Regions from separate parts of the Streptomyces sp. NPDC043853 genome, predicted to be linked through region 1. Evidence: riboswitches for the same ligand, from Rfam matches in the RefSeq annotation. Region 1 holds a riboswitch; the other holds the start of a gene.

What was found. A riboswitch is a leader RNA that binds a small molecule or an ion and turns the genes downstream of it on or off. The one in region 1 is predicted to bind S-adenosylmethionine.
Region 2: linked by a shared signal. The riboswitch ahead of AC067U_RS06305 (aminotransferase class V-fold PLP-dependent enzyme) and the one ahead of thrC (threonine synthase) in region 1 are both predicted to bind S-adenosylmethionine.

What each region holds. Positions count from the first base shown of each region.
Region 1 is NZ_JBWKDJ010000004.1:502,150-513,163, forward strand. It holds gene groL (chaperonin GroEL) at 1-530, opposite strand, end outside; gene AC067U_RS14490 (cold-shock protein) at 922-1,128, opposite strand; gene AC067U_RS14495 (ubiquitin-like small modifier protein 1) at 1,580-1,858, opposite strand; gene thrC (threonine synthase) at 1,895-3,184, opposite strand; SAM riboswitch class I at 3,202-3,349, opposite strand; gene AC067U_RS14505 (glucosyl-3-phosphoglycerate synthase) at 3,513-4,496, shown strand; gene AC067U_RS14510 (alpha,alpha-trehalose-phosphate synthase (UDP-forming)) at 4,568-6,016, shown strand; gene otsB (trehalose-phosphatase) at 6,038-6,883, opposite strand; gene AC067U_RS14520 (DUF3263 domain-containing protein) at 7,111-7,353, opposite strand; gene AC067U_RS14525 (ABC transporter substrate-binding protein) at 7,455-8,759, opposite strand; gene AC067U_RS14530 (ROK family protein) at 8,965-9,858, shown strand; gene nagA (N-acetylglucosamine-6-phosphate deacetylase) at 9,858-11,009, shown strand.
Region 2 is NZ_JBWKDJ010000002.1:225,024-236,037, reverse strand. It holds gene ctaE (aa3-type cytochrome oxidase subunit III) at 132-752, shown strand; gene qcrC (cytochrome bc1 complex diheme cytochrome c subunit) at 831-1,640, shown strand; gene qcrA (cytochrome bc1 complex Rieske iron-sulfur subunit) at 1,637-2,695, shown strand; gene qcrB (cytochrome bc1 complex cytochrome b subunit) at 2,692-4,317, shown strand; gene trpD (anthranilate phosphoribosyltransferase) at 4,500-5,564, shown strand; SAM riboswitch class IV at 5,651-5,767, shown strand; gene AC067U_RS06305 (aminotransferase class V-fold PLP-dependent enzyme) at 6,035-7,495, shown strand; gene AC067U_RS06300 (Lrp/AsnC family transcriptional regulator) at 7,586-7,867, opposite strand; gene AC067U_RS06295 (rhomboid family intramembrane serine protease) at 7,830-8,585, opposite strand; gene AC067U_RS06290 (hypothetical protein) at 8,715-8,954, shown strand; gene AC067U_RS06285 (NYN domain-containing protein) at 8,999-10,363, shown strand; gene AC067U_RS06280 (C40 family peptidase) at 10,640-11,014, shown strand, end outside.

The DNA.
Region 1 (11,014 bases):
TCCTCGACGGTGATGACGCCTTCCTTGCCGACCTTGTCCATGGCCTCGGCGATGAGCTCGCCGATCTGGGTGTCGGCGGCGGAGATGGAGGCCGTGGAAGCGATCTGCTCCTTGGTCTCGACATCCTTCGCCTGCTCCAGCAGGGCGCCGGAGACGGCCTCGACGGCCTTCTCGATGCCGCGCTTCAGGGCCATCGGGTTGGCGCCGGCGGCCACGTTGCGCAGGCCCTCGCGGACCAGGGCCTGGGCCAGAACGGTCGCGGTGGTCGTACCGTCACCGGCGACGTCGTCCGTCTTCTTGGCGACTTCCTTGACCAGCTCGGCGCCGATCTTCTCGTACGGGTCCTCCAGCTCGATCTCCTTGGCGATGGAAACACCATCGTTGGTGATCGTGGGAGCGCCCCACTTCTTCTCGAGGACGACGTTGCGGCCCTTGGGGCCAAGCGTGACCTTGACGGCGTCGGCGAGCTGGTTCATGCCGCGCTCGAGACCGCGCCGGGCCTCCTCGTCGAACGCGATGATCTTGGCCATGTGAAGTGGTCCTCCCGGACTGGGGTGGATTGCCTTCGGACCGCGCCCGGCGCCCGCGACGGACGGCTTGCGCACCTGACGGTTCCTTCCCGCCCGGCCCGCGAGCCTCACCGACTCGGTCCTCGTCTTTATCACTCTCACCCGGAGAGTGCTAACGCCAATGATTAGCACTCGACCCCCTCGAGTGCAAGCGCCTGCGAAGCAGGCTCATTGAGGGGTGGCGGTCGGGCGACGGGTGGGCGCAAGCGAGTCAGGCGAGCTGTGGACATCGCCCGGACAAGACTCAGGCAGGAGCGCCGGCGGACACCGGCGGACGCGCGAGGGGCCCGCATCCCTGTCCGGGATACGGGCCCCTCGCGGGTACGTCTGTCGGTGGTCGAACGCCGTTGGATCAGACCTGCGCGAGCTTGACCATGTCAGCCTGCGGGCCCTTCTGGCCCTGCGAGATCTCGAACTCGACCCGCTGACCCTCTTCAAGGGTGCGGTACCCGTCCATCTGGATGGCGCTGTAGTGGACGAACACATCCGCACCACCGTCGACCGCGATGAAGCCGTAGCCCTTCTCCGCGTTGAACCACTTGACGGTGCCCTGAGCCATGCCTAACTCCCCTATTACTGGCCCTTGCGCAGGATCACACTTCGCGATCCCGGGTCATAACTTGCGTCGGAACGCGTCGACCGCGGCTGAATGTATCCGGACCGGAGCTGTCTGCAACAGGTCATTCCGACGAGAAATCTGGACATGCGGAAAGGCCGAAATAGTCGGAAAATTTGCCATACTCCTGGGCAACACGGGCCTGACAGAAGGCGCCAATGCCCCATATCGCACACGCACATTGGCCCGATGTCGACCATGGAAGCGCCCGTTCATATGCGGCGGGCAAGAACAGCGGAGGGGGCTTCCCCAACTCTACCGCGCCCAATCAAGCAGAATTGCCCCCTCCGCTTTTGCGGAAGGGGCAATTCAGGGGTTGCGCGTGTCAGCTACCGACGGGTCACCGAGGCTTCACCGCCGAGCCGGCATCAGGTCGCCGTAATGGCGCCGGGATTCAGCAGCCGCCCGCGACGGCCGGGATGATGGAAACTCCGGCACCGTCCGGCGTCGCCGTCTCCAGCCCGCCCTCGAAGCGCACGTCGTCGTCGTTGACGTAGACGTTCACAAAGCGGCGCAGCTTGCCCTGGTCGTCCAGGACGCGCGCGGCGATGCCCGGGTGGTTCTGCTCCAGGGAGTCGATGACCTCGGCGAGGGTCGTGCCCTCGGCGGGCACCTCGGCCTGGCCGCCGGTGTAGGTGCGCAGGATGGTGGGGATGCGGACGTTGACGCTCATGGCGACACTGCCTTTCCGGTAGTGCGTAGGGGGTGGTCAGGCCAGGCCGGCGGCGCGGAACGCGTCCAGGCTGGGGCGGATGACGGCGGTCTGGCCGGTGTCCCCGGCGACCGCGTCCAGGGTCTTGAGGCCGTCACCGGTGTTGAGGATGACGGTGGTCAGCGCAGGGTCGATCTGCCCGTTCTCGATGAGCTTCTTCGTGACGCCGACGGTCACGCCGCCCGCGGTCTCGGCGAAGATGCCCTCGGTCTGCGCGAGCAGCTTGATGGCCTCGACGACCTGCTCGTCGTTGACGTCCTCCACGTAACCCCCGGTGCGGCGGGCGATGTCGAGCACGTACGGGCCGTCCGCCGGGTTGCCGATCGCCAGGGACTTGGCGATGGTCTTCGGCTTCTGCGGGCGGACCACGTCGTGACCGGCCTTGAAGGCGGTGGAGACGGGCGAGCAACCCTCGGCCTGGGCGCCGAAGATCTTGTACGGCTTGTCCTCGACCAGACCCAGCTTGATGAGCTCCTGCAGACCCTTGTCGATCTTCGTGAGCTGCGAGCCGGAGGCGATCGGGATCACGATCTGGTCGGGCAGCTGCCAGCCGAGCTGCTCGCAGATCTCGTACGCCAGGGTCTTGGACCCCTCGCCGTAGTACGGGCGGAGGTTGACGTTGACGAAGCCCCAGCCCTCGCCCAGCGGGTCGCCGATGAGCTCGGAGCAGAAGCGGTTGACGTCGTCGTAGTTGCCCTCGATGCCGACCAGGTCGCCGCCGTACACCGCGGCCATGACGACCTTGCCCTGCTCCAGGTCGTGCGGGATGAACACGCAGGACCGGAAGCCGGAGCGGGCGGCCGCGGCGCCGACGGCGCCGGCCAGGTTGCCGGTGGAGGAGCAGGACAGGGTGGTGAAGCCGAAGGCGCGGGCGGCCTCCACGGCGATCGCGACGACGCGGTCCTTGAAGGAGTGCGTCGGGTTGCCGGAGTCGTCCTTGACGTAGAGCTTGCCAGTGACGCCCAGCTCCTTGGCCAGGTTGTCGGCCTGGACCAGCTTGGTGAAGCCCGGGTTCAGGTTCGGCTTCTCCGCCACGTCGGCCGGGACGGGCAGCAGCGGGGCGTACCGCCAGATGTTGTTGGGGCCGGCCTCGATCGCGGCGCGGAGGGCCTCGACGTCTTCAGGAGATCCAGTGCCGACGGGCAGGTCGTACGCCACCTCGAGCGGGCCGAAGCACTCGGCGCACGCGAAGATGGGGCCGAGGTCGAAGCGGGTGCCGCACTCGCGACAGGAAAGCGCGGCGGCGGGTCCGAGATCGACAGAGGTGGCGACAGTCTGTGCAGCCATGATGGCGAGGCCCTTTCTCCTCATCTTCCTCGTGACGCACTTCGCCACGAGACGGATTTGGCACCTTCCCTAGCCGGGGACCTCGCTGCGTGACGCATCGCGAGACCGACTGGAGGGTTGCCGGGGCTTCAACGGGCCGTTTCCCTCTGCCCCTCTGGATGAGCGGTATGGCTCCGGGCCGCGCGCTCTATGGCGCACCCGGGCGTTTGTCTGCGCCGTACCCCGGCATGCGGAGGTCCAGCGCGTTGTTCAAGACTGTAACCGAAGGTGCGGGCGGGTGAGACAGCTGTCCGAACCGCGAGATGGATCACGTTTGGGGAGTACCGGAGTGCTGCAAGAGGTGGAGCGCTGGCTGGCAGACCGCTCCTGGTCCGCCGCCGACAGGCCGCTCGACCAGCTGTTTTCCGCCAAGCGGGCGGCCGGGACGACGGTCAGCGTGGTGCTGCCCGCACTCGACGAGGAACCCACGGTCGGGGAGATCGTCGAGGTGATCCGGCGGGACCTGATGGACGGGCTGCCGGTCCCTCTGGTCGACGAGCTGGTGGTGATCGACTCCGGTTCCACCGACCGGACCGCCGAGGTGGCCGCCAAGGCGGGCGCCCGCGTGGTGCACCGGGACGAGATCCTGCCCCGGATACCCGCCCTGCCCGGCAAGGGCGAGGTGCTGTGGCGCTCGCTGCTCGCGACCACCGGCGACATCGTCTGCTTCGTCGACGCCGATCTGCGCGACTTCTCCTCCGTTTTCGTCTCCGGGATCCTCGGCCCGCTGCTGACCGACCCGGAGATCCAGTTCGTCAAGGCGATGTACGACCGCCCGCTCGCCGGCGGCGGTCCCGGTGCGGCGGGCGGCCGTCCCGGTGCGGCCGAACAGGGGGGCAGGGTGACCGAGCTGGTCGCCCGCCCGCTGCTCAACCTGCACTGGCCGCAGCTGGCCGGCTTCGTGCAGCCGCTGGGCGGCGAGTACGCCGTCCGCCGGTCCCTGCTGGAACGCCTCCCCTTCCCGGTCGGCTACGGCGTGGAGCTCGGACTGCTCGTCGACGCACTGCACACGGTCGGCCTGGACGCCCTCGCGCAGGTCGACGTGGGCGTCCGGCTGCACCGCCACCAGGACGGCCGTGCGCTGGGCCGGATGGCCGCCGCGATCTACCGCACCGCACAGGTACGGCTGTCCCGCGGCCATCTGGTCCGGCCGGTCCTGACCCAGTTCGAGCGGGGCCCGGACGGCTTCGTTCCGCACACCTACCCGGTGGACACGGAGGAGCGGCCGCCGATGTGCGAGATCGAGGAGTACCCGTCCCGCCGCGTCGCGTGAGGACGGCCACACCACCCACAACCCGGCGCAACGGACGTTTGAGCGAGCGCGGGCCGGGCTAGGTTCGCCGCATGGCTTCCCAGCTCCTCGTCGCAGCGAACCGTGGCCCGCTCTCGTACGACCTCTCCGCCGACGGCACACTCGGCGCCCGGCGCGGCGGAGGCGGGCTGGTCTCCGGCCTGTCCGCCGCGCTCGACGGGCAGCCGGACGCCCTGTGGATCTGCGCGGCGCTGAGCGAGGGCGACCGCGAGGCGGTCCGCCGGGGCGTGTCCGAGCCGGGCGTCCGCATGCTGGTCATCGACCCGGACGTCTACCACGAGGCGTACAACGGCATCTCGAACTCGGTGCTCTGGTTCACCCACCACGGGCTGTACGACATCCCGCACGCGCCGGTCTTCGACGCGGAGTTCCGGCGCCGCTGGGCCTCGTACCGCACGTACAACCGGGCCTTCGCGGAGGCGCTGGCGGCGGAGGCCGCCGAGGGCGCGGCCGTGCTGGTCCAGGACTACCAGCTGTCCCTGGTCCCGGGGATGCTCCGGGAGCTCCGGCCGGACCTGCGGATCTCCCACTTCACGCACACGCCGTGGGCCTCGGCCGACCAGCTGTGGATGCTCCCGGACGACATCCGCGAGGAACTCCTCTGGGGCCTGCTGGGCGCCGACGAGCTGGGTTTCCACACCTGGGGATGGTCGGCGGCGTTCATCCGCGGCGCGCACATCGACAGCGCGAGCGGCACGGCGGACGGGGTCTGGCCGACCGGGGACCCCTGGCGCGGGGTGCACCACCGGCGGGCCGGCGGGCCGCGGCGCAGCACCCGGGTGGCGGTGTACCCGCTGGGAGTGGACGGGGAGGAACTGCGCCGGCTGGCCCACCGGCCGGAGGTGGACGACCGGCTGGCCGCGCTGCGGGCCGACATCGGCGACCGGAAGACCATCGTCCGCGTCGACCGCACCGAACTCTCGAAGAACATCGTCCGCGGCCTCCTCGCCTACCGGGAGCTGCTGGCCGCGCACCCCGAGTGGCGCGGCGAGGTGGTCCACCTGGCCTCGGCCTACCCCTCCCGGCAGGACCTGGCGGTCTACCGGGACTACACGGCGGCGGTCTCCCGGTTGGCGCTGGACATCAACGCGGAGTTCGGCACGGCGGACTGGCAGCCGGTGCTGGTCTCCGTGCAGGACGACTTCGCGCGGTCGCTGGCCGCCTACCGGCTGGCCGACGTCGCACTGATCAATCCGCTGCGGGACGGGATGAACCTGGTCTCCAAGGAGATCCCCGTGGTCTCCGAGCAGGGCTGCGCGCTGGTGCTGTCGACGGAGGCGGGCGCGTACGCGGAGCTCCGCGAGGACGCGCTCGGGGTGAACCCGTACGACGTCTCGGCGACGGCGGAGGCCCTCCACCGAGCCCTGTCCATGCCGGCCGCGGAACGCGCGGACCGTACGAAACGGCTGGCTGCCGCCGCCACCGCGCTCCCGCCCTCGGCCTGGTTCAAGGCCCAGCTGGACGCGCTCCGCGCGGTGTAGGGCCTAGGGGGGCGCGGTCGGTCAGACGACGGCCGCGGCGAGGGCGGAGAGGAAGGCGACGACATCCGCGGGGCCGCCCAGGACGAGGTCGGCCCGGGCGGCCAGTTCGGGCACTTCCGCGGAGCCGCTGCAGACCAGGAGGCCGGGCCGGCCGTCGGCGCGGCGTTTTTCCACTGCCGCGTACGCCGCGAGGTCGCCCAGGTCGTCGCCCGCGTAGACGACGGCCTCCGCGTCGACCTCGGCGAGGTATTCGGTCAGGGCGACGCCCTTGTCCGTGCCCGGCGGGCGGAGCTCCAGGACGGCGCGGCCGGGCTCGACCATCAGCCCGTGCTTGCGCGCCAGCTCTTCGAGCGGTTCTCGGAGGGCCGCGAAGGCCGCGGCCGGGTCCTCCGTGCGGCGGGTGTGGACCGCCAGGGCCCGGCCCTTCTCCTCGATCCAGGTGCCCTGCCAGGCGCCGATGGAGTCGAGGTAGCCCGGGAGCTCGGCCCGGACCGCGGCCACGCCCGGGTGCTCGGCGGGGGCCTGCACACTGCCGCTGACCGCGTCCCAGCGCTCCGCCCCGTAGTGGCCGAGCACGACGAGGTGCTCCAGGCCGGACGCGCCGGCGAAGCCGCCGTAGCGGACGGCGACCCCGGCCGGACGGCCGGTGATCACCGCGACGGAGGCGACCTTCGGCGCGAGCTCGGACAGTGCCGGGACGGCGCCGGGATGGGCGCGGGCCTGGTCGGGGTCGGGAACGATGTCGGCGAGGGTGCCGTCGAAGTCGAGCGCGACCACGGAACGGCGGGGTGCGCGGAGCAGGGCTTCCAGGCCCTCGCGTCCGGCGGCGGTGACGGGCATCGGCAGGTCGTGCGGATGGCTCCCCATGCGATTGACCCTACCGGGGGGCCATGTGCTCCGCCCAGGGTTCGCGGGAAGGGGGGCTTGGCTCGCGGAGCGGGCTTCAGGCCCGAGCCGGGCTCCGGCTGGGCGGGGTACAAGCCGCCGGGCGGGGGTGTCCCGGTGTGCCCACCCGTCCCGCCCTGCGGGACGCCTGCCCACACCGGGGCGGGACGACTGCCCACACGGCGGCGGGGTTGCCCGCGCCGGGGCGGTCAGCGCCGGGCGCGTCTGGCGTCGCGGATGCGGCGGAGGCGGTTGACCGTGCCCGGGGCGTGGGCCAGGGCGCGGGGGTCGTCCATGAGGGCGTTCAGCAGCTGGTAGTAGCGGACCGGGGTCAGGCCGAGGCCCTCGCGTATCGCCCGCTCCTTCGCGCCCGGACCGGGCCAGCTGCGGCCCTCGTACGCGAGCACGGCGGCTTCGCGTTCCGAGAGCGGCGGCTGGTCGTCGGCGGTCATACGGTCCAACATATCGCCGGGCTCCGACACCCGGACGGCCCTGCCCGGCGGCCGACCCCGGCGGCCGGCCGCCGGCCGGTCAGCGGCCGGTCAGCGGCCGGTCAGCGGCCGCCGTCCGCCGCGTGGGCCTTCGCCGCGAGCTCCTCCAGCGTCTTGGCCGGCGAGGCCGGGGCGGGGCGCAGGGCCGAGCCGATGTTCTGCTTGACGTCCTCGCTGACGGCGGCCCAGGACTTCTTGTTCACGGGGTAGAGCCGGGCGGTGGGCAGGGCCGGCAGGAAGGTGCGCAGCCGCCCGCTGTGGACTCCGGTGCCGCGTTCCATGGCGTGGTAGCCGCTGGTGGTGGCGGGCAGCAGGCCGTGGGTCTCGGTGAACTTCGTGACGTTCTCCGTGGTGAACAGGTGGTCCAGGAACTTGCCGGCCTCCTTGCGGTGGCCGTTGCGGAAGGCCATCACCCAGTCCGCGACGCCCATCGTGGAGTGCGGTTCCCCGTCCACCGTGGGCATCGGCACCATGCCGTACGCCACGCCCTTGGCCTCGGCCTGCTTCATCAGGGCGGGGTGCCCGTTGAGCATGCCGGCCTCGCCGCGGGTGAACGCGGCGAAGGCGGCCTGCCGGTCCAGCTTGCCGGGTTCGACGGGGCCGGTCAGGCCGGGCTCGACGAGCTTGTCGCGGAGCCATTCGAGGGTGCGGACGTTGGCCGGGGAGTCGATGGCGTAGCGCTCCTCGGTGTCGGTGTAGCCGCCTCCGCCGGCGAGCAGCCACAGCATGGTCTCGGCCTGGGCCTCCTCGCGGCCGAGCGGCAGCGCGAAGGGCGTCTTCACGCCCTTCGCCTTGAGCTTCCTCGCCGCCGACTCCAGGTCCGCCCAGGTCTTCGGGTGCCACTCGGCGCCTTCGCCCTTGCCGGTGATGCCCGCCTCGGCGAAGAGCGCGCGGTTGTAGAACAGCAGTCGTGTGCTGGCCACGAACGGCATGCCGTACTGGACCTTGTCGACCATGCCGGCGTCGGCGAGCGGCCCGAGGAAGTCCGCCTCGGTGCGGACCGAGAGCAGTTCGTCGGCCCGGTAGAGCTTCCCGTCCGCCGCGTAGTCGGCGTAGGCGCCGATCTGCGCGATGTCCGGGGCCTTGCCGGCCTCGACCATCTCGGCGACCTTGGCGTCGACCTCCGACCAGGAGTAGACGCTGACGTCGACCTTGACGCCCGGATTGGCCTTCTCGAAGTCGGTGGCGAGGGTCTTCCAGTAGGCGGCGGAGGAATTCTGCGGACTGTCGCCGTAGTCGGCCGCCACGACCCGGAGGGTCACCTCGTTGTCCCCACTGGAGGCGAGGGCTCCGCAGCCCGCCGTCAGCGTCATGGTCAGGCACAGCGCGGCAGCCGTCGCGGCGGCCTTTCGGTAACGGCCCTGCACAGCTCTCGATCCACCCCAGGTTGTCCGTACGATGCTCATAAGGTCTACACCACTTCGGCCGTTCACCCACAACCGGAGCGGTCCTTTTGTATGGCCGCTCAACAAACCCCCTCAATGGACTAGACCTTTCCCCTTCCGGCACGCGAGACTGTCCACCGTGAAACCCGTGAAACACGTCATCGCCCTCGATGTGGGCGGCACCGGGATGAAGGCCGCCCTCGTCGCCGAGGACGGCTCCCTGCTGCACGAGGCGCGCCGCGCGACCGGCCGCGACCGGGGCGCCGACGCCGTCGTCGAGTCGATCCTCGGCTTCGCCGCCGACCTCCGCGCCCTGGGCGCCGAGCGGTACGGCACCGCCGCCGCGGCGGCCGGCGTCGCCGTCCCCGGCATCGTCGACGCCGACCGCGGCATCGCCGTCTACGCCGCCAACCTCGGCTGGCGTGACGTCCCCCTGCGCGAGCTGCTCAGCGCGCGCCTGGCGGGGATCCCGGTCGCCCTCGGCCACGACGTACGCGCCGGCGGCCTCGCCGAAGGCCGCATCGGGGCCGGCCGGGACGCCGACCGCTTCCTGTTCGTCCCGCTCGGCACCGGCATCGCCGGCGCCATCGGCATCGACGGCCGCATCGAGGCCGGCGCCCACGGGTACGCCGGCGAGATCGGCCACATCGTGGTCCGCCCCGGCGGCCCCGAGTGCGGCTGCGGCCAGCGCGGCTGCCTGGAGACCCTGGCCTCCGCCGCCGCCGTCTCCCGCGCCTGGGCGGCCGCCTCCGGCGCCCCCGGCGCGGACGCCGCGGACTGCGCGAAGGCCGTCGCCTCCGGCGACCCGGCGGCCGCACGGGTCTGGCAGACCGCCGTCGACGCCCTCGCCGACGGCCTGGTCACCGCCCTCACCCTGCTGGACCCGCGCACGCTGATCATCGGTGGCGGACTCGCCGAGGCCGGGGAAACCCTGTTCACACCGCTACGGACGGCCGTCAGGGAACGCGTGACGTTCCAGCGGCTCCCCCACATCGTGCCGGCGGCCCTCGGGGACACCGCCGGATGCCTGGGCGCAGGGCTGCTCGCCTGGGACCTACTCGCCACGGAGGTACCTGCCTGATGTCCGGAAGCGCACACAGCACCGTTCTCTCCGGGGCCACGGTGGTGCTGCCCACCGGCACCGTCCGAGGCGGCCGGGTCATCGTCACCGGCGAGCGGATCGCCGGCAGCGCACCCGAGGGCGCGGCGCACCTCGACCTCTCCGGCCACTGGCTCGTCCCCGGCTTCGTGGACATGCACAACCACGGCGGCGGCGGCGCCTCCTTCACCTCCGGCACCGCCGAGGAGGTCCTCCGGGGCGTCCGCACCCACCGCGCGCACGGCACCACCACCCTGATCGCCTCCACCGTCACCGGCGACCTCGACGAACTGGCCCGCCGGGCCGGCCTGCTCGCCGAACTGACCCAGCAGGGCGACATCGCGGGCGTCCACTTCGAGGGACCGTTCATCAACCCCTGCCGCAAGGGCGCGCACAAGGAGTCCCTGCTCCGCGACCCCGACCCGGCCGAGGTCCGCAAGCTGGTCGACGCCGCGCACGGAACGGCCAAGATGGTCACCCTCGCCACCGAGCTCCCCGGCGGCCTGGACTCCGTACGGCTGCTCGCCGACCACGGGGTGATCGCCGCGATCGGGCACACCGACTCCACGTACGAACAGACCCGGCAGGCCATCGACGCGGGCGCCACCGTCGCCACCCACCTGTACAACGCGATGCCGGGCCTGGCGCACCGCGAGCCCGGCCCGATCGCCGCGCTCCTGGAGGACGAGCGGGTCACCGTCGAGCTCATCAACGACGGCACCCACCTGCACCCGGCCGCCCTGGAACTGGCCTTCCACCACGCCGGCGCCGAGCGGGTCGCGCTGATCACCGACGCGATGGACGCGGCCGGCTTCGGCGACGGCACCTACCACCTCGGCCCGCTGGAGGTCGAGGTCAAGGACGGGGTGGCCCGGCTGGTCGAGGGCGGCTCCATCGCCGGCTCCACCCTCACCCTGGACACCGCCTTCAAACGGTCCGTCACCATCGACCGGCTGCCGGTGGAATCGGTGGTCCAGGCGATCTCCGCGAACCCGGCCAGGCTCCTCGGCCTCTACGACCAGGTCGGCTCCCTGGAACCGGGCAAGTACGCCGACCTGGTCGTGCTGGACGCCGAATTCGACCTGAAGGGCGTCATGCGGCGCGGCGAATGGATCGTCAGCCCCATCGGCTGAGCGGG
Region 2 (11,014 bases), on a different contig from region 1:
TCAGCAGCGCTTCGGACAGGTATGCGAACGGACCGGGAAGGTCCGCCCGATGGGCCGTTCGGGCAGTGCACACCTCCCGGACACTCCGAACGGCACCCCCCGGCGTGAGGGCCGGATAAGCGCCCGACATAATGTCGGTCGTGGCGACAGCAACGACAGTAGATACCGGGCACGCGCACCCGACGGTCAATCGACCGAACCTCGTCAGCGTCGGAACGATCATCTGGTTGAGTTCCGAGCTGATGTTCTTCGCGGCCCTCTTCGCGATGTACTTCACCCTGCGATCGGTGACAGGCGCCGAGTACTGGAAGAGTCAGGCTGACTTCCTGAACCTTCCGTTCTCGGCGACGAACACCACGATCCTGGTGCTTTCCTCCCTCACCTGCCAGCTCGGCGTCTTCGCCGCCGAGCGCGGTGACGTGAAGAAGCTCCGGACGTGGTTCATCATCACGTTCGTCATGGGTGCGATCTTCATTGGCGGCCAGGTGTTCGAGTACACCGAGCTGGTCAAGCACGAAGGCCTCAGCCTCTCGTCCGGTCCGTACGGTTCGGTCTTCTACCTGACCACCGGCTTCCACGGACTGCACGTGACGGGCGGCCTGATCGCCTTCCTGCTGGTCCTCGGCCGGACGTACGCCGCCAAGAGGTTCACCCACGAGCAGGCGACCTCGGCCATCGTCGTGTCCTACTACTGGCACTTCGTCGATGTCGTCTGGATCGGCCTCTTCGCCACGATCTACCTGATCAAGTAGCGAAACACGTGGCCGGGCCCGCGCCCGGCACCGCATCCAGAAACACCGACGCAGAAGATCCTGACACCGGGGTAATCCGTGAAAAAGCTCTCCGCACGACGACGCCATCCGCTGGCGGCGGTCGTCGTTCTACTCCTCGCGCTGGCGGCCACTGGGGGGCTGTACGCCGCCTTCGCCCCCGCGGGCAAGGCGCAGGCCGATGAAACCGCCCAGTCCCTCGCCATCGAGGAGGGCAAGAAGCTCTACGCCGTGGGTTGCGCAAGCTGCCACGGAACCGGCGGTCAGGGTTCCTCTGACGGCCCGAGCCTGGTGGGCGTCGGCGCTGCCGCCGTCGACTTCCAGGTGAGCACGGGCCGCATGCCCGCCCAGCAGCCCGGCGCCCAGGTGCCGAAGAAGCCCGTCATCTACACCCAGGCCCAGACCGACCAGCTGGCCGCGTACATCGCGTCCCTCGGCGCCGGCCCGGCCACGCCGACCGAGAAGCAGTACAACCCGGCCGGTGCCGACATCGCCAAGGGTGGCGAGCTGTTCCGCAACAACTGCGCGCAGTGCCACAACTTCACCGGCGAGGGCGGTGCGCTGACGCACGGCAAGTACGCGCCCAACCTTGAGGACGTCTCGCCGAAGCACATCTACGAGGCCATGGTCACCGGCCCGCAGAACATGCCTTCCTTCCCCGACACCACCATGCCGGAGAAGGAGAAGAAGGACATCATCGCGTACCTCCAGCACGTGAACGGCGAGTACTCGACCAACCCGGGTGGTCTCAAGCTCGGCGGCCTCGGCCCCGTTTCCGAGGGTCTGTTCGGCTGGGTCTTCGGTCTGGGTGCGCTGATCGCTGTCGCCGTCTGGGTCGCGGCCCACACCGCTAAGGCCAAGAAGTCATGAGTAGCCAAGACATTCCCGAAGAGAAGCACCTGCCGAGCGAGCAGGGCGACGCGCACCACGGTGGCGTAGTGGTCGCGGACGACCCGTTCGCCGACCCCGGCCTGCCGGCCCACAAGCCGCGTATCCAGGACATCGACGAGCGGGCCGCCAAGCGCTCCGAGCGCACCGTGGCCCTGCTGTTCACGGTGTCGATGCTGGCCACGATCGCCTTCATCGTCGCGTACGTGGCGATCCCGGTCGACAAGATCGTGTTCATCTGGCCGTTCGGCCACGTGAGCGCGCTCAACTTCAGCCTCGGCCTGACCCTGGGCACGGCCCTGTTCTGCATCGGCGCGGGCGCGGTCCACTGGGCCCGCACCCTGATGTCCGACGTCGAGGTCGCCGACGACCGGCACCCGATCGCCGCCGCCCCCGAGGTCAAGGCGAAGGTCCTCCAGGACTTCGCCGACGGCGCCGAGGAGTCGGTCATCGGCCGCCGGCCGCTGATCCGCAACACCATGCTCGGTGCGCTGGCCCTGGTGCCGCTCTCCGGCCTGATGCTGCTGCGCGACCTGGGCCCGCTGCCCGAGGACAAGCTGCGCCACACGATCTGGGCGAAGGGCAAGCTGCTCATCAACCAGAACACCATGGAGCCGCTGCGTCCCGAGGACGTCATGGTCGGTTCGCTGACCTTCGCCAAGCCCGAGGGCCTGGAGGAGGAGCAGCACGACTACATGCAGCAGATCGGCAAGGCCGCCCTGATGATCGTCCGGATCAAGCCGGAGGACATCAAGGACAAGCAGGAACTCGAGTGGTCCCACGACGGCATCGTCGCCTACTCGAAGATCTGCACCCACGTCGGCTGCCCGATCAGCCTGTACGAGCAGCAGACCCACCACGTGCTCTGCCCGTGCCACCAGTCCACCTTCGACCTCTCCGACGGCGGCCGGGTCATCTTCGGTCCGGCCGGTCACGCGCTTCCGCAGCTGCGGATCGGTGTGAATGACGAAGGCTTCCTCGAAGCGCTCGGCGACTTCGCGGAGCCCGTCGGTCCTGCATTCTGGGAGCGCGGATGAGCACTGCCACGACCACGGAGCGCAAAGCGCCGCGCGGCGAGCGCGTAGCCGACTGGGCGGACGGCCGCCTGGGCATCTACAGCCTCGCCAAGGCCAACATGCGCAAGATCTTCCCGGACCACTGGTCCTTCATGCTGGGTGAGATCGCGCTCTACAGCTTCATCATCATCATCCTCACGGGTGTGTACCTGACGCTGTTCTTCCACCCGAGCATGAACGAGGTGGAGTACCACGGCTCGTACGTGCCCATGCAGGGCGTCCGGATGTCCGAGGCCTTCGCCTCGACCCTGGACATCAGCTTCGACGTCCGCGGCGGTCTGCTCATGCGGCAGATCCACCACTGGGCGGCCCTGATCTTCGTCGCGGCGATGCTCGTGCACATGATGCGCGTCTTCTTCACCGGCGCGTTCCGCAAGCCGCGCGAGATCAACTGGATCTTCGGCTTCCTGCTGCTGGTCCTCGGCATGTTCACCGGCTTCACCGGTTACTCCCTGCCGGACGACCTGCTCTCGGGCACCGGTGTCCGCTTCATGGAGGGCGCGATCCTGTCCGTGCCGATCGTCGGCACGTACCTGTCGTTCTTCCTCTTCGGCGGCGAGTTCCCCGGCCACGACTTCGTGGCCCGGTTCTACTCGATCCACATCCTGCTGCTGCCCGGCATCATGATGGGCCTGCTGGTGGCCCACCTGATCCTGGTCTTCTACCACAAGCACACCCAGTTCGCGGGTCCCGGCAAGACCAACGAGAACGTCGTCGGCATGCCGCTGCTGCCGGTCTACATGGCCAAGGCGGGAGGCTTCTTCTTCCTGGTCTTCGGCATCATCGCGGCCATCGCCGGCATCGCTTCGATCAACCCGATCTGGGCCCTCGGCCCGTACGTCCCGGACCACGTGTCCACGGGCGCGCAGCCGGACTGGTACATGGGCTTCTCCGAGGGCCTCATCCGTGCCATGCCTGGCTGGGAGATCAACCTGTGGGGCCACACCCTGGTCCTGGGCGTGTTCATCCCGCTGGTGATCTTCCCGCTGGTGCTGGCGGCGATCGCGGTGTACCCGTTCATCGAGGGCTGGGTCACCGGGGACAAGCGCGAGCACCACATCCTGGACCGCCCGCGCAACGTCCCGACCCGTACGGGCTTCGGTGTCGCCTGGATCACCTGGTACGTGATCCTGCTGATCGCCGGTGGAAACGACATGTTCGCGCAGTACTTCCACCTGTCGATCAACTCGATCACCTGGTTCGCGCGGATCGGCTTCTTCGTCGGCCCGGTCATCGCCTTCGTCGTCACCAAGCGGATCTGCCTCGGCCTCCAGCGCCGGGACAAGGACAAGGTGCTGCACGGTCGCGAGACCGGCATCATCAAGCGCCTGCCGCACGGTGAGTTCGTCGAGGTGCACGCGCCGCTGTCGCAGGGCGAGCTGCACAAGCTCACCACGCACCACCAGTACGAGCCGCTCGAGATCGGCCCGACGGTCGACGAGAACGGTGTGGAGCGCAAGGTCAAGGCGACCGAGAAGCTCCGCGCCAAGCTGAGCCGCGGCTTCTACGGCGAGGGCACTCAGATCGAGAAGCCTAGCGTCGAGGAGTTCAAGGAGATCCAGAGCGGCCACGGCCACCACTGATCCGGGCGGATCCCGCGCGGATCCACCGGTGGATCTCCTGATTCCCGGATCTGGCTGAAAACAGTTCGCCACGGCGAGAGCCCCGTCCAGTCGCTGGACGGGGCTCTCTGCCGTTCGCCCCGGCTGGATACGCTTGAGGTGCCGTTGATTTCCAAGAGTGACCGATGACCCAGGAGCGGACCATGAACGTGGTGACCCAGACAGGCCGCGACGACGTGGCGGCCAGGTCCTGGCCGGTCGTCCTCGACGCCCTGCTGACCGGCAGGGATCTCGCTGCCGAGGACACCGAGTGGGCCATGGACCAGATCATGCGGGGGCAGGCCACCGACGCCCAGATCGCGGGCTTCGCGGTCGCCCTGCGGGCCAAGGGCGAGACGGTCGCGGAGATCAACGGCCTCGTCCGGGCCATGTACGAGCACGCCAACCTGATTGATATTCCGGGGCGCACCGTGGACATCGTCGGGACCGGCGGAGATGGCGCGAAAACGGTCAACATCTCCACCATGTCCGCCATCGTGGTGGCCGGCACCGGCGCCAAGGTGGTCAAGCACGGCAACCGGGCCGCGTCCTCCGCGAGCGGCGCCTCCGACGTCCTGGAGAAGCTCGGCGTCAACCTGGACCTCACCCCCGCCCGGGTCGCGGCCGTCGCCGAGGAGGCCGGGGTCACCTTCTGCTTCGCGGTCAAGTTCCACCCCGCGCTGCGGCACGTCGCGGCGGCCCGCCGCGAGCTGGGCATCCGCACCACCTTCAACTTCCTCGGCCCGCTGACCAATCCGGCCCGGGTGCGCGCGCAGGCGACGGGCGTCGCCGACGCCCGGATGGCCCCCATCGTGGCCGGCGTGCTCGCCGAGCGGGGCTCCTCGGCGCTGGTCTTCCGCGGTGACGACGGCCTGGACGAGCTCACCACCACCGCCACCTCGCGGGTCTGGTGGGTGCGCGACGGCCGGGTCGAGGAGCTGACCTTCGACCCCCGGGACGTCGGTATCCCGCTGGTCGACGTCTCCGAGCTGCGCGGGGCCGACGCCTCGTACAACGCGGACGTGGCCCGGCGGCTGCTGGGCGGGGAGACCGGCCCGGCCAGGGACGCGGTCCTGCTGAACTCGGCGGCGGCCCTGGTCGCCCTCGACCCGGGCACCGGTTCCCTGGAGGAGCAGCTGCGGGTCGGCATCGCCCGCGCCGCCGACTCCATCGACTCGGGTGCGGCCCGCTCCGCGCTGGAACGCTGGGTTCGCGCCAGCAACCTCTGACTCCGGCCCCGCCCCGCACGAGCCCCCGTCCACATGGTGGAACGGGGGCTTGCGCTTTCTGGATCATGTGGCAGGATTCTGGACCAGGTCACGAGTGACAGCGTTTTGGCCCCGGCTTGCTGTCCGGCAACCCTCCTTCCGTGGCGGGGTGCCCCGGGTGATGACCAGGCCGTGGACAGCAAGGTCCACGGCAAGCGCGGATCCCTCGACACCAGGGGTCCTGGTCTCTCGAGGAGCGTCCTTCCGTGAGCAAGCGAATGCGATAGGCGCGTAGCGCCCTTTCTTCACCCCTCGGATCAGGGTCCCTTCGGCGTACCCGCGCACAGCCGCGGCCACGTCCCCCCGTACCTCCGAGGCATTTCCGTACCTCCCCCGGACTCCGTTCCGGTGGACCCCCAGGTCGGCCGCCGCGCCGTACCTGTGTACGGCCAGCGAAGCCATTCAGCCCTGCCATCCCGGGAGACACCGCCATGTCCGCGCACCCGAACACCGCCACCGCTGCCGCCACCGCCGCCTGCTGCACCGAGGCCACCGACCCCGCCTGCGCCGCCGCCGCGGTCACCACCACCGGGCCGCTGCCCGTCCTCGGCCGCGACGTCACCGTCCCGCTCGTCACCGGGGGCGAAGTCGCCTACGCCGCCCTCGACTACGCGGCCAGCGCCCCTGCCCTGCAGCGGGTCTGGGACGATGTCGCCGCCTACGCCCCGTACTACGGCAGCGTGCACCGCGGGGCCGGCTACCTCTCCCAGCTGTCCACCGACCTGTTCGAGCAGAGCCGCGCCACGGTCGCCGGGTTCCTCGACTGCCGGTCGTCCGATCAGGTGATCTTCACCCGCTCCACCACGGACTCGCTGAACCTGCTGGCCCGGGCCCTGCCGGCCGGCTGCCGGGTCTTCGTCTTCGAGACCGAACACCACGCCTCACTGCTGCCGTGGGAGGGCGCCGAGGTGACGTATCTCGACGCGCCCCGCACCCCGGGCGAGGCGGTGGAGACCCTGGAGCGGGCGCTGGCCGACCGCGACCCATTGGGGTCTCCCCTGCTCGAGCGAAGCCGAGAGCTTGGGGAAGGCCCGGCCCTGGTCTGTGTCACCGGTGCCTCCAACGTCACCGGCGAACTCTGGCCGGTGAAGGAGCTCGCCGCGGCGGCCCACGCGCACGGCGCGCGGATCGTCCTGGACGCCGCCCAGCTGGCACCGCACCACGCGGTGTCCGTCCGTGACCTCGACGTGGACTGGGTCGCCTTCTCCGGCCACAAGCTGTACGCGCCCTTCGGCTCGGGCGTGCTGGCCGGCCGCGCGGACTGGCTGCAGCAGGCCGACCCGTACCTGGCCGGCGGCGGCGCCTCGCGGAAGGTCGTCCGCAGGGAGGACGGCGGCGTGGACGTCGAATGGCACACCACCGCCGCCCGCCACGAGGCCGGCTCCCCGAACGTGATCGGCGTCTACGCGATCGCCTCGGCCTGCCGGGCCCTGACCGAGGCCGGCTTCGACACCCTGGTCGCCCGCGAGCAGGAGTTGATCGGCAAGGTCCGGGCCGGCCTGGCCGGCGTACCCGAGGTACGGATCCTCTCGCTGTTCGGGGACGAGGCTCCGCGCGTCGGCGTGATCTCCTTCGTGGTGGACGGCTGGAACAGCTCCCACTTCGCGGCGGCCCTCTCCGCCGAGTACGGCATCGGCGTCCGCGACGGCCTGTTCTGCGCGCACCCGCTGGTCCGCACCCTGCTGGGAAGTGCGCCCCAGGAGCCGGGCGAGTGCGGAGCACCCGAGGCGGCCCCCGGCGAGAGGTCCCTCAACGCCATCCGGGTCAGCTTCGGGGCCGGCACCCCCGACGAGCACGTCGACCGGTTCGTCCGCGCGGTCCGCGAGCTGGTCACCGACGGCGCGAAGTGGCAGTACCGCACCGAGGAGGGCCGCTGCGTCCCCGCGGTCTGACCCCCATGACTCCCGGCCCTGACTACCCGGGAAACCGCAGGCCCGGCGGGAGGAGCCCCCGCCGGGCCTGTCGGCTGTCCACGGCCGGTGTTACGCGTCCAGACCGATCGCGAAGGCCGCCTCCAGGTCGTGCTGGGAGTAGGTGCGGAACGCGACGTGCGTGTCCGTGGCCTCCACGCCCTGGATCTTGCTGATCTTGCCGGGGATGATGTCCGCCAGGTTCTCGTGGCGGGCCACGCGGACGATGGCGATCAGGTCGTAGGTCCCGGTCACCGAGTAGACCTCGCTGACGTTCTCCAGGGCCGCGATCGATTCCGCGATCTCCGGAATGCGGTCAACGCTGGTCTTGATGAGCACGATCGCGGTGATCACTTGTGGTGTCTCCCTCGGTGTCCGTCGCTGGTCGCCTCACTCTAGTCGCAGGCCGGTACCGCACCCAGGCGTAGGCGAACCCCAGCGAGAAGCCCACCAGATGGGCCAGGTACGCCACCCCCGGCCCGCTCCCCGCCCGGTGGGCCGCGAGCCACTGCAGGGCGAACCAGAACAGCAGCACCATCCAGGCCGGGAAGCGCAGCGGCAGGAAGAGCAGGAAGGGGAAGAGGCTGGTCACCCGGGCGCGCGGGAACAGGCACAGGAAGGCACCCAGCACCGCCGAGATCGCCCCCGACGCGCCGACCAGCGTCTGCTCCTGGGAAGCGTGCGCCGCCGCGTACGCCACCAGCGACAGGTAGCCCGTACAGAGGGAGAACAGCAGGAACTCCGCGCGGCCCATCCGCTCCTCCGTCATCGCGCCGAAGACGAAGAGGAAGAGCATGTTGCCCAGCAGGTGCAACCAGCTGCCGTGGACGAACAGCGCGGTCAGCGGGGTGAGGAGTTCACGTATGCCGCCGGTGAACAGCTCGGCGGGTACCACCCCCCAGCGCCGGAAGTACTCCGTCGCCGAATCCACCAGCGCCGCTCCCGTCCCGTAGCCGGGGTTCAGGCCCGAGGCCGGGCCGATGAGGAACACCGCGCAGCAGCCCGCGATCAGGGCGTGCGTGACCACCGGACCCCGGGCGGCCTCCCGCACGGTCCGCCACCTTACGATCATGCGAAGAGCATGGCGTAACCGGACGGATACCGATCGCATGCCCCGCCGATGCCGGGTGGGCCGTAGGGTTACGTGCTGCCGCTGGTGAGGCGGTTTACTTGAATGAGCGACGAAGGAGAGAACGGCACCATGACGGTCCCCCTGCCGACCGAGACCACCCGGTGGCGCTGCACGCTCTGCGGCAACCTCACCCGGTTCGACGTCACCCGCTCGTCCAAGGTCGTGGAGTACGTCCACCTGGACCTCGCCGGGGAGCCCAAGGTCGAGGAACGCGAGGTGGTCAATGAGACCATCGAGTCGGTCCGCTGCCGCTGGTGCAACGCGGTGGACCAGATCGAACTCGTGGACAGGCCGGGCGCGGACTCCTGAGAGGAGCGGCGGACCGAGGGAAGAAACGACGGTAGGGGTGACGGATTGTGGAACCGGCAAGCGGTGCTGAGCCGGCCGACGGGGCCGGTGACGCCGCGGAGGTCCTCGACCGCCCGCTGCCGGAAGGCGTGCGGCGCAGGGTCGTCGCGCTCGTCTCGGACGCGTTCGGCGGGCTGACCCTCGCCGATCTGCCCGCGCAGCTGCGGCAGTACGCCCGTTTCACCCCGTCCCGCCGGGCCAAGTTCGCGGGCAACGCGATGGCGGCCGCCGTGGAGTCGGACGCGGTCTTCCGCGGCCGGGTCGCGGAGAAGGTGCGCGAGGCGCAGCCCGAGCTCGCCGCCGCCCTGGAGTCCGGTGCGCCGCCGGCCGCCGCCGAGCCCCTCGACGTCGCCGCCGCCGCGTACGTGCTGCGCCCCGTCGGCTGGGTGAAGCTGGTCGCCGCGGCCGGCGAGGAGGCGCAGCGCGCCGACGCCGAACGGGTCGGCGAGGAGAGCCGGCGCGAGCTGGAACGGCTCCGCGAGGAGCTGGCCGCTGCCCGCGACGCGCAGCGCAGCGGCAGTGAACAGCTGCGCTCCGAGCTGGAGGCGGCCCGCAAGGAAGCCGAATCGCTTCAGCGGAAGCTGCGCAGCGCCCTCAACGACGTCAAGCGCGGGGAGGCGGCGCTGCGCAAGACGACGGCCGAGATCGAGGGCATCAAGGGCGAGGCGGCCGCGCAGGTGGCGGCCGCGGAGACGGAGAACCGGCGGCTCAAGGCGCGGCTCGGCGAGGCCGAGTCGGCCCTGGAGGCGTCCCGCCGGGCCACCCGCGAGGGCCGCAGCGTCGAGGACATGCGGCTGCGGCTGCTGCTGGACACCGTGCTGGACGCGGCCCAGGGGCTGCGCCGCGAGCTGGCGCTGCCGCCGGTCTCGACCCGCCCGGCCGACACCGTCGACGCGGTGGAGCCGGGGCGGATGACCCCCAAGGACATCGCGGCGCGCGCCCTGTCGGAGACCGACCCGGCGCTGCTGGACCAGCTCCTGGCCCTGCCTCAGGCACATCTGGTGGTGGACGGCTACAACGTCACCAAGACCGGCTATCCCACGATGCCGCTGGAGCAGCAGCGGCTGCGCCTGCTGGGCGGGCTGTCGATGCTGGCGGCCCAGACCGGGGCCGAGATGACCTGTGTCTTCGACGGCGCGGAGCTGGCCGCGCCGGTGCTGCTGGCGCCGCCGCGCGGGGTGCGGGTGCTGTTCTCCAAGCCGGGCGTGACGGCGGACGAGCTCATCCGGCAGCTGGTGCGGGCCGAGCCGGCGGGCCGTCCGGTCGTGGTGGTCTCCACGGACCGGGAGGTGGCGGACGGGGTGGCCAAGGCGGGTGCCCGGCCGGTCGCGTCCCTGCTGCTGCTGAAGCGGCTTTCGCGCGTCTCGTAACACCTGTCACTGATGTAACTCCTGCACCCAATGCCCGAATTGACCCGGTGATCGCGGAACGCTGGGTCAACTCTTCGGCACGCAGCGTGCGGTGAAGGTAAAGAAGCCGGTCAGCGGGCGGATTTTTTGCCTCCGGGATTTGAAGTGATCACAGTCGGGTCACTAGGGTCTGGCCCAAACCTTCGTGCGGTAGATCACTCGACCGGGTGGCGGCGAAGGTGCTGCCGGGCGCGTGCGAACGCCGCCGGCGGCACGAGGAAGAAGGAGCTCGCCTCCGTGGCGTCCCACCGTCGACCCAAGCAGCCGAACCGCGCGCGCGTGACCGTCCTCACCGCCACCGCCGCGGCAGCCGTCGCCCTCTCCTCGCACGCGGCCGTGGCCGCCCCGGCCAAACCGGGCAAGGACGAGGTCAAGGCGAAGGTCGACGCGCTCTACGAGGAGGCCGAGCAGGCCACCGAGAAGGCGAACGGCGCCAAGGAGCAGCAGGACAAGCTCGAAAAGCAGATCGGGCAGCTCCAGGACCAGGTGGCCCGCGGCCAGGGCGAGCTCAACGAGCTCCGCAACACCCTGGGTTCGATGGCCTCCGCGCAGTACCGCAACGGCGGCATCGACCCCTCCCTCGCCCTCTTCCTCTCCTCCGACCCGGAGGAC